DNA from 4 places in the Streptomyces sp. NPDC101237 genome. Region 3 is predicted to be linked to each of the others. Evidence: riboswitches for the same ligand, from Rfam matches in the RefSeq annotation. Region 3 holds a riboswitch; each other region holds the start of a gene.
The links. Region 3 has a riboswitch for S-adenosylmethionine ahead of ACIRQ9_RS00110 (amino acid ABC transporter permease). Riboswitches for the same ligand answer to the same signal wherever they lie in the genome.

Region 1: another riboswitch for S-adenosylmethionine. It lies ahead of thrC (threonine synthase); the one in region 3 lies ahead of ACIRQ9_RS00110 (amino acid ABC transporter permease).
Region 2: another riboswitch for S-adenosylmethionine. It lies ahead of ACIRQ9_RS32525 (GNAT family N-acetyltransferase); the one in region 3 lies ahead of ACIRQ9_RS00110 (amino acid ABC transporter permease).
Region 4: another riboswitch for S-adenosylmethionine. It lies ahead of ACIRQ9_RS32405 (putative leader peptide); the one in region 3 lies ahead of ACIRQ9_RS00110 (amino acid ABC transporter permease).

The regions. Positions count from the first base shown of each region.
Region 1 is NZ_JBIWNY010000006.1:142,970-145,163, reverse strand. It holds gene thrC (threonine synthase) at 1-1,243, opposite strand, end outside; SAM riboswitch class I at 1,262-1,416, opposite strand; gene ACIRQ9_RS11905 (glucosyl-3-phosphoglycerate synthase) at 1,574-2,194, shown strand, end outside.
Region 2 is NZ_JBIWNY010000027.1:87,952-90,145, reverse strand. It holds partial or broken gene ACIRQ9_RS32530 (glutathione S-transferase C-terminal domain-containing protein) at 1-659, shown strand, start outside; SAM riboswitch class IV at 673-783, shown strand; gene ACIRQ9_RS32525 (GNAT family N-acetyltransferase) at 942-1,670, shown strand; gene ACIRQ9_RS32520 (acyl-CoA dehydrogenase family protein) at 2,063-2,194, shown strand, end outside.
Region 3 is NZ_JBIWNY010000001.1:28,726-30,919, reverse strand. It holds gene ACIRQ9_RS00115 (glutathione S-transferase C-terminal domain-containing protein) at 1-549, shown strand, start outside; SAM riboswitch class IV at 627-738, shown strand; gene ACIRQ9_RS00110 (amino acid ABC transporter permease) at 1,162-2,142, shown strand; gene ACIRQ9_RS00105 (amino acid ABC transporter ATP-binding protein) at 2,139-2,194, shown strand, end outside.
Region 4 is NZ_JBIWNY010000027.1:60,365-62,558, reverse strand. It holds gene ACIRQ9_RS32410 (ABC transporter substrate-binding protein) at 1-987, opposite strand, end outside; gene ACIRQ9_RS32405 (putative leader peptide) at 1,201-1,317, opposite strand; SAM riboswitch class IV at 1,354-1,467, opposite strand; gene ACIRQ9_RS32400 (isopenicillin N synthase family dioxygenase) at 1,910-2,194, shown strand, end outside.

The DNA.
Region 1 (2,194 bases), on a different contig from region 3:
TGGTGGCCGTCAGACCGGTCCCCGCCACGGCGTCCAGCGTCTTCAGTCCGTCACCCGTGTTCAGTACGACGACCGACTTCGACGGATCGATCTGCCCGTTCTCGATGAGCTTCCTGGTGACGCCGACCGTCACCCCGCCGGCGGTCTCCGCGAAGATTCCCTCGGTCCGCGCGAGCAGCTTGATCGCGTCGACGACCTGCTCGTCGGTGACGTCCTCCACCGCACCGCCGGTACGGCGCGCGATGTCCAGCACATAGGGTCCGTCGGCCGGGTTGCCGATGGCGAGGGACTTGGCGATCGTGTTCGGCTTCTGCGGCCGGACCACGTCGTGGCCCGCCTTGTAGGCCACCGACACCGGCGAGCATCCCTCGGCCTGCGCACCGAAGATCTTGTACGGCCTGTCCTCGACCAGCCCGAGCTTGATCAGCTCCTGCAGCCCCTTGTCGATCTTCGTGAGCTGCGAGCCCGAGGCGATCGGGATCACCAGCTGGTCCGGGATCCGCCAGCCGAGCTGCTCGCAGATCTCGTACGCCAGGGTCTTGGAGCCCTCCGCGTAGTAGGGACGCAGGTTGACGTTGACGAAGCCCCAGCCCTCACCGGCCGAGTCGCCGATCAGCTCGGAGCAGAAACGGTTCACGTCGTCGTAGTTGCCCTCGATGCCGACGAGCTCGCCGCCGTAGATCGCGGCCATGACGATCTTGCCCTGCTCCAGGTCGTGCGGGATGAACACGCAGGAGCGGAAGCCGGCCCGCGCGGCGGCGGCACCGACCGCGCCGGCGAGGTTGCCGGTGGAGGAGCAGGAGAGCGTGGTGTAGCCGAAGGCGCGCGCGGCCTCGACGGCCTGGGCGACGACGCGGTCCTTGAAGGAGTGCGTCGGGTTGCCGGAGTCGTCCTTGACGTACAGGCCGCCGGTGACGCCCAGCTCCCTGGCCAGGTTGTCGGCCTGGACGAGCTTGGTCCAGCCCGGGTTGATGTTCGGCTTGGTCGCCACGTCCGCGGGGACGGGCAGCAGCGGCGCGTAGCGCCAGATGTTCGCGGGACCCGCTTCGATGCGCTTGCGCAGCTCCTCGGTGTCGTAGGCCGAGAAGTCGTACGCGATCTCGAGCGGGCCGAAACACTCCTCGCAGGCGAACACCGGGCCGAGCGGCACGCGGTGGCCGCACTCGCGGCAGCTCAGTGCGGTGGCGGGACCGAGGTCGACGGTCGCGGGGTCGGTGGTGGTCGCAGCAGTCTGCACAGCCATGTGAGGCGAGGCCCTTTCTCCTCATCTTCCTCACGACGCATCTCGCCGTGAGACGGATTTGGCACCTTCCCTAGCCGGGAGCCCCGCGAGTGATCGACAGCGATCAGCGAGAGCCGACTGGAGGGTTGCCGGGGCTTCATCGGGCCGTATCCCTCTGCCCCTCTGGATGAGCGGTATGCGGTTGTCAACGGCCGGTGACCCCAGGACATGCGATGGTCATCGGCGTTGTTCAAGACTGTAACCGAAGGCCAGGACAGTTGAGATAGTCGTCCGAACCGCGAGATGGGTCACACCCCGCAGTGTGATCGTGACAGTGAGGAGCCGCTGACTGTGCTGGAAGAAGTCGAGCGCTGGCTGGCCACCCGCTCCTGGTCCATGAACGAACGTCCGCTGCACCGGATACTCGCCGCCAAGCAGCGCACCGGTCAGACCGTCTCCGTCGTGCTGCCCGCGCTCAACGAGGAGGAGACGGTCGGTGACATCGTCGCGATCATCCGCCACGACCTGATGCGGCAGGCGCCGCTCGTCGACGAGGTCGTGGTCGTCGACTCCGGTTCCACCGACCGTACGGCGGCGGTGGCCGCGGCGGCCGGCGCCCGGGTCGTGCACCGCGACATGATCCTGCCGCGCATCCCCGCCGTCCCCGGCAAGGGCGAGGTGCTCTGGCGCTCGCTCCTGGTCACCACCGGGGACATCGTCTGCTTCGTCGACGCCGACCTGCGGGAGTTCTCCTCCGACTTCGTCACCGGCATCGTCGGCCCGCTGCTGACCGACCCGGACGTGGACCTGGTCAAGGCGATGTACGACCGCCCGCTCGCCGGTTCGGCCGGACAGGGCGGCCGGGTCACCGAGCTGATGGCCCGCCCGCTGCTGAACATGCACTGGCCGCAGCTGGCCGGGTTCGTCCAGCCGCTCGGCGGCGAGTACGCGGCCCGCCGCTCGCTCCTCGAA
Region 2 (2,194 bases), on a different contig from region 3:
CCGCCTGTCCGGTCACCTTCCTGCCCGCCGTGCCGGACGGCCCGGAAGGCGGCCACTCGGTTCTGCGTCCGCTGTACGAGGCGAGCGCCCACCGATTCACCGGCCCGCCCACGGCGCCGGTGCTCAGCGACGGCTGGTCCGGACGGATCGTCAGCACCCACGCCCCGGACATCATGCGCGACCTCGCCGGGAGATTCGGTGGCGGCCGGTCCGCGCTCTACCCGTGCGGTGCCGATTCGGAGATCGACGCCGTCGAGCGAATGTGCGCTCAGCGCATGAACGAGGCCGCCCAGAGCGCCGGTTCGGCCGGCGGGGAGCCGGAGGAACGTGAAGCGGCGCTGGTGACGTTGCTGGAGACGCTGGGAGCACTGGAGCGGTGGCTGCTCGGGCGGACCTACATGATCCGCGACGAAGTCACCGCCGCGGACGTCGAGTTGTGGGTCGCCCTGGTCCAGCTCGACACCGTGCATCGCCACCATCTCGACGCGGGCGCGGTCCAGCGCATCGCCGGTCATCCCACCCTGTGGGCCTACGCCCGTCGCCTGACCGCCCACCCCGCCTTCGGCTGCCATCTCGACCTCGACGGCATCGGACGCCGTCACCACGCCCGCTGCCATGGCCTGGAGGCCGCAGGAGCGGCAGTCCAGATCCTGGACTGGAACCACGCACGTGGTTCATCGGCTTCGGCGTCAGGCCCCGACGCACCGGCCGGCCCCGCCCTCCCGCTGCGGTGGGGAGTCCCAGGTGCCGACCTGACCGGATGACGTTCGGCAAGCGCGAACGGCGTCGGCAGCCGGAAGGGCGACGGCGACGCCATCTACGCAGTTCTCGGGTCCGCCGCGCGTCGTTCTCGAGGTCGCGTGCGGTCGTACGCGCATCTGTTGTCCGTCACCGATCGTGCCGTCGATCCCCACGAGCCGAACCGCGGAGACCGCCCCACCATGTCCGTCACCCCTCTCGCCGCGAGCCCCTCCGACGTCCTGGACAACCCCACCTGGGCAGCGCTCACCGGCCCGCACGCCCACCTCGCCCGACGCGTCGGCCACGCCGTCCGCTATCCCCGGGACATGGCCCCCTTCCACGCCATGTCCGACGCACGCGACCCGCGCGCCTGGGCCGATCTCGCCACGCTCGTCGAACCTGGCGGCACCGCCTCGGTGCGAGGCATCACCGAGGCGCCGGCCGGCTGGGAGGTTGTGCGCACCGGACGAGGTGTCCAGCTCGTGGACGTCTCCCTGCGGGCCGCACCTGACTCCGAAGCCGTACGGCTGGGGCCCGACGACGTGCCGGAGATCCTCGACCTGGTCGCCCGCACCACGCCGGGCCCCTACCTTCCCCGCACCGTCGAGATGGGCACCTACCTCGGCATCCGCCACCGCGGCCGACTGATCGCGATGGCCGGTGAGCGCTTGCACCCGCCCGGCTGGACCGAGATCAGCGCCGTGTGCACCGACCCCGACCACCGCGGCCGGGGCCTGGCCACCCGTCTCGTCCGCGCGGTCGCCGCCGGCATCAAGGAGCGCGGCGAACGCCCGTTCCTGCACGCCGCGGCCACCAACACGAACGCGATTCGGCTGTACGAGTCGATCGGCTTCACCCTGCGCCGTCGGACGGTCTTCTCACTCGTCCGGCACGTCGGCGGCGCCACCCGGGGTCACGACATCCTCTGACCGAGGGTGCCCTCGTCCGCCGCGGTGTCCGAAACGGTGGCAGGGCCGTCTCCGCGCTCGTCCCGCCGGACTCCCCGCGCGGCACCGCCGAAGACCGTCGAGCACGCCACACACGAGGACCGCTCATCGCGCCGCCCGGCATGGCGAATCCGCCACCCGGGGACGTGAATCGGCCGGATCGCCGCACCATTCCTAGTTTTCCGATCGGATTACTAGGGAAACGTTGACGCTGATCGAAAGGGGGGTGAGGATGAATGAGGCCGACGCGTCACCACGCATCGCCGCGCTCTCGCCGTGCGCCGCGTCGTCAACGGTCTCCTGGAGGAAGACATCATGATCGCAGCACTGAGCCGTGCCGACAGCCGCTGTCGCACGACGGCGCTGGTGCGGACGTGACGGTATCCGCGGAGGACGCGACCGACGCGGGAGCCGGACAGGTCGACTGGCTGCACATAGCCCGCGAGCTGGCGGACGATCTGGCCACGGACGCTGCCGAGCGCGAACACGCCGGCAAAGCACCGCTG
Region 3 (2,194 bases):
GGCCGGATCGTGTCGACCCACGGCCGGGACATCCTGCGGGACCTGGACCGCCACTTCGGCGACGGCGAGGTCCGGCTGTACCCGCGCGGTGCCGAGACCGCGATCGAGGAGGCAGAGCGGCTGTGCGCCGAGGGCATCGGGCAGGCGGCGCAGGACGCGGGCCGGGAGGGCGGCGACCCGGCGGCGCTGGAGGTGCTGCTCGCCACCCTGGACGAACTGGAGCGGCGCCTGACCGGCGCCGAGTTCCTGGTCGGCGGGGGACTCACGGCCGCCGACGTCGAGTTGTGGGTGGCCCTGGTGCAACTCGACACCGTGCACCGCAACCACCTGGACGCCGCCGCCGTGCACGCCGTCGCCGGCCACCCCGCGCTGTGGGCCTACGCCCGCCGGCTGGCCGCGCACCCCGCCTTCGGCGCCCACCTCGACCTCGACGGCATCGCCCGCCGCCACCACGGCCGTTGCCAGGGCCTGGAGGCCGCCGGCGCGGCCGTCCAGATCCTGGACTGGGCGGGGCACGCGGCGGACGTGTCGGGCGCTCCGCGCAGGTGAGAGCGGCCCGAACCGTTTCACCAGCCGGACAGGCGTTGACATCCGTTCGGGCAACTGACTTACTTGCGGCACAGATCGGTCAAGAGCGTCAGCATCGAGCCCTGGCTTGCTGACCGGCAACCCTCGCACCGCGGTGGGGTGCCCCAGGTGACGACCGGACCGGATGACGACGTTCGGTAAGCGCGAGGCCCCCAGGGGCCGCCACGACAGCGACAGGTGACGGGACATGTACGCAGCCTCCAGGCCGGCCGAGGACCGCGCCCCGGGCTGCGTACAGCCGTGCCCGAGCCCGCTGGTCGCCGACCGCGCCGTCGACCTGCTCCGCGTCAACAGCGCGCTGTGTAGCGCGTGCACCGCACCGGGCCGCGCCCGCTGTCAGGCCTGACCAGGCCTTTCCGCCGCACCTGCGGCCGCGCCCGCTTCCGCGGCACGGCCGACGCGGTCCCGCGTCCCCGCCTCCCCGACGAAGCACCGGCCGTCCCGGTGCGCAGCCGTCCGCCCCGTCCCGTGTCCCGCGCGCCCCCGCGTACCCGTGCCGTGTCTCCTGACGCGGTCCGGTGCCGCGGTCCCGGCCGTCGCGGTCCGGGACGTCCGACTCCGCCGGAGCCCGTCATGAGTGAACCCCCAGGCGTCCTGTCCGTAGCCGAGGCGTCACCGCCCGTCGACAGCCCGTCAAAATCCGCAGCCAGTCAGCGTGTTCGGCCGCTGCGCAGGCCCGGCCGGTGGATCGCCACCGCCGTCGTCCTGGTGCTCGTCGCGCAGTTCGCCCACGGACTCGCCACCAACCCCTTCTACCAGTGGGACCGCTTCCGCTACTGGTTCCTGCGCCCCACCATCCTCGACGGGCTCGTCGTCACCCTCGAAGTCACCGCGCTCAGCGCCGTCCTGGGCCTGCTCGGCGGCGTCGTGCTGGCCCTCGCCCGGCTCTCGGGGAGTCCGGTGCTGCGGGCGGTGAGCTGGACCTACACCTGGCTGTTCCGCTCGATCCCGCTGATCGTGCTGCTGATCTTCCTCTACAACTTCTCCGCGCTCTACCAGACCCTCAGCCTGGGCGTGCCCTTCGGCCCGTCCTTCGTCACCTTCGACGAGTCGAGACTCGCCACCGACCTGGCCATCGCCGTGATCGGCCTCAGCCTCAACGAGGCGGCCTACGCGTCCGAGGTGGTGCGCGGCGGCATCCTCTCCGTCGACCAGGGACAGCACGAGGCGGCCGCCGCGCTCGGCCTGCCGAAGGGCTACCAGTTCTCCCGGATCGTCCTCCCGCAGGCCCTGCGCTCCATCGTCCCCAACTACGTCAACCAGCTCATCGGCCTGATCAAGAGCACGTCCCTGGTGTTCTACGTCTCGCTGCTCGACCTCTTCGGCTCGGTGCAGTCCATGGGCAGCACCTACCCCGGCGACATCGTGCCGCTGCTGCTCGTCGCCACCGTCTGGTACCTGATCCTGACCAGCGCCGTCTCCGTCCTCCAGTACTACGTCGAGCGGTACTTCGCCCGCGGCGCCACCCGCACGCTGCCGCCCACCCCCCTGCAGAGACTGCGCACCGGCACGGCCGGCCTGCGCGAACGGATACGCCGGGAGGCCGCCGTATGACCACCCACCCGGACATCGCGACCGACGCCGCCCCGGCCGCCCTGGAGATCCA
Region 4 (2,194 bases), on a different contig from region 3:
GGTGTCGGCGATCTGCTGCCGGTCGAGGGCGACCAGGATCGCCTGCCGCACCCTGGCGTCCCTGAGCGCCGGGCGGGCGTTGTTGAGGCCGAGGCCGAACACCACGCCGGGGTTGGCCCGCCGGGGGAGGGTGACCTGGCCGCCCTTGAGCGCCGCCTCGTTGGCCTTGCCGACGCTGCTGATCGCGTCCACCTGGCCGGACTGGAGACTGCCCGCCCGCACACCCGCCTCGGGCACTACCTTGAACACCAGCCTGTCCAGGTACGCCTCGCCCTTCTTGCTCCACAGCGAGGAACCCCAGGCGTAGCCGGTGCGCTTGGCCAGAGTGATCGACTGGTTCTGCACGTACTGCTTCAGCACGAAGGGCCCGGATCCGATCACCCCGTCGCTGCACTTCTGCTGCGGGGTCTTCTTGACACTCGCCGACGACTCGATGCCCAGCGAGTGGGTCGAAGTGGCCTGCAGGAACTGGGCGTTGGGCTGACCGAAAGTGACTTTCACGGTGAGCGGGTCGATCACCGTGGTGCCCTTGACGCCGCTCAGATAGCCCTCGGCGAGGGTGCCCAGGGCGCCGAGACCGGGCACCGCGTCGAAGTTGTCCTTGACCACCTGCGCGGTCAGCTTCGAGCCGTCGCTGAAGGTGACACCGGAGCGCAGGTGGAAGGTGAACGACGTGGCGTCGGAGCTGACGTCCCAGCTCTTCGCCAGCCATGGCACGATCTTGCCGGTCCTGGGGTCCTGGTCGGTCAGGGAGTCCACGATCTGGCGCACCGAGTAGATGGTCTCGTTGCTGCCGACCTGCTGCGGGTCCACGCAACCGGAGTCCGAGCCCACCGCGAAGGTCAGGGTGCCGCCGGACCTGGGCTGTCCGGAGGCGCCGCCGGAATCACCGCCGCCGGAGCCACAGGCGGTCAGCAGGACACCGGTGGTCGCCAGGGCGGTAAGAGCCGCCCACCGGGAGGTTCTGACATCGGAAAGTGCAGTCACGGAGGGCTTCTCCTCGTCGTGTCACCGGGCACGGTGTGGTGCGGGGCATGGCCGGGCGCGGGCGTGCGGTCCCGGTCGGCGCGACAGCGGTGCCGGGGGAGCGCTGTGCAGGGGGGGTTCAGTCGGAAACGGGGATCAAAGACAGACGGAGATCAGGCGCAGGCCGGTGCGGTGAGCGCGGGCGCGTACCGCGAGCGGCGGCGGGAGGGCCCGTCAGTCCTGACAGAGGCAGCTGGTCGAGCGCTTGAGGTCGATGTGGCGCCGGCGCGAGAGCCGTGAGAACACGGTGGCGCCGGCGTAGCGGGCGCTGAGGTCACCACCGTGCCGCATGTCGGTCCTCCACATAATCCCGGCCCCGGTCACGGGGCCACGCGCTTGCAGAGATCGTCGATGATCCCGCCGGGCTTTCACCTGGAGCACCCCGCCGCGTGGGAGGGTTGCCGATCAGCGAGCCAGGGCTTGACGCTGACACTCAATGCCGTTCGTGACCATACGGAGTGGTCTCGTCGTACGTCAATGGCGGGAAAGGGACGCCCTGCAGGGGGCAGTCGGACCGGGAGCGGATCCGGCTCAGGAACCGGCCAGCTCGGGAAGCACCCCGAGCGGTGCTCGCCACGCGCCGGATCGAGGTCGACCATGGCGGAAGGCATCTCACCCCCGGGACGCATGGTGGACGCTTCTTTCCGGCTGTGCTTTGATCCGACCATGGAGACCACTGGCCCGGCACACACGGTGCCGCTCGACCCGTTCTGGGTGAGCCGCCGCGCCGACCAGTTCGACCAGGTCTGTTGCCGATAGCCGTCCGACGGCTCCCGATCTCGCCTTCCTCCCGCTGCCCGCGGCCTTCGAGCGCCCTCGGCCGGCCGCCCTTCGGGCGCGGCGGGAAGGCTCGCGCGTCCGCCCTGCCGTGAAGGAACCTCCCATGGCCCAGTCCACAGCCCTGCCCGTCATCGACATCTCCCGTTTCCGTGCCCCGGACGCGGACCGCGGCGCCTTTCTCGCCGAACTCCGCTCCGCCGCGCACGAGGTCGGCTTCTTCTACGTCACCGGGCACGGCGTCCCGGCAGCGCTGCGGGAGGAGGTGCTCAGCGCGGCCCGCAGCTTCTTCGCGCTGGCGGAGGAGGAGCGGCTGGAGATCGAGAACCTCAACTCGCCCCAGTTCCGCGGCTATACCCGCACCGGCACCGAATACACGGCGGGCGGCGCC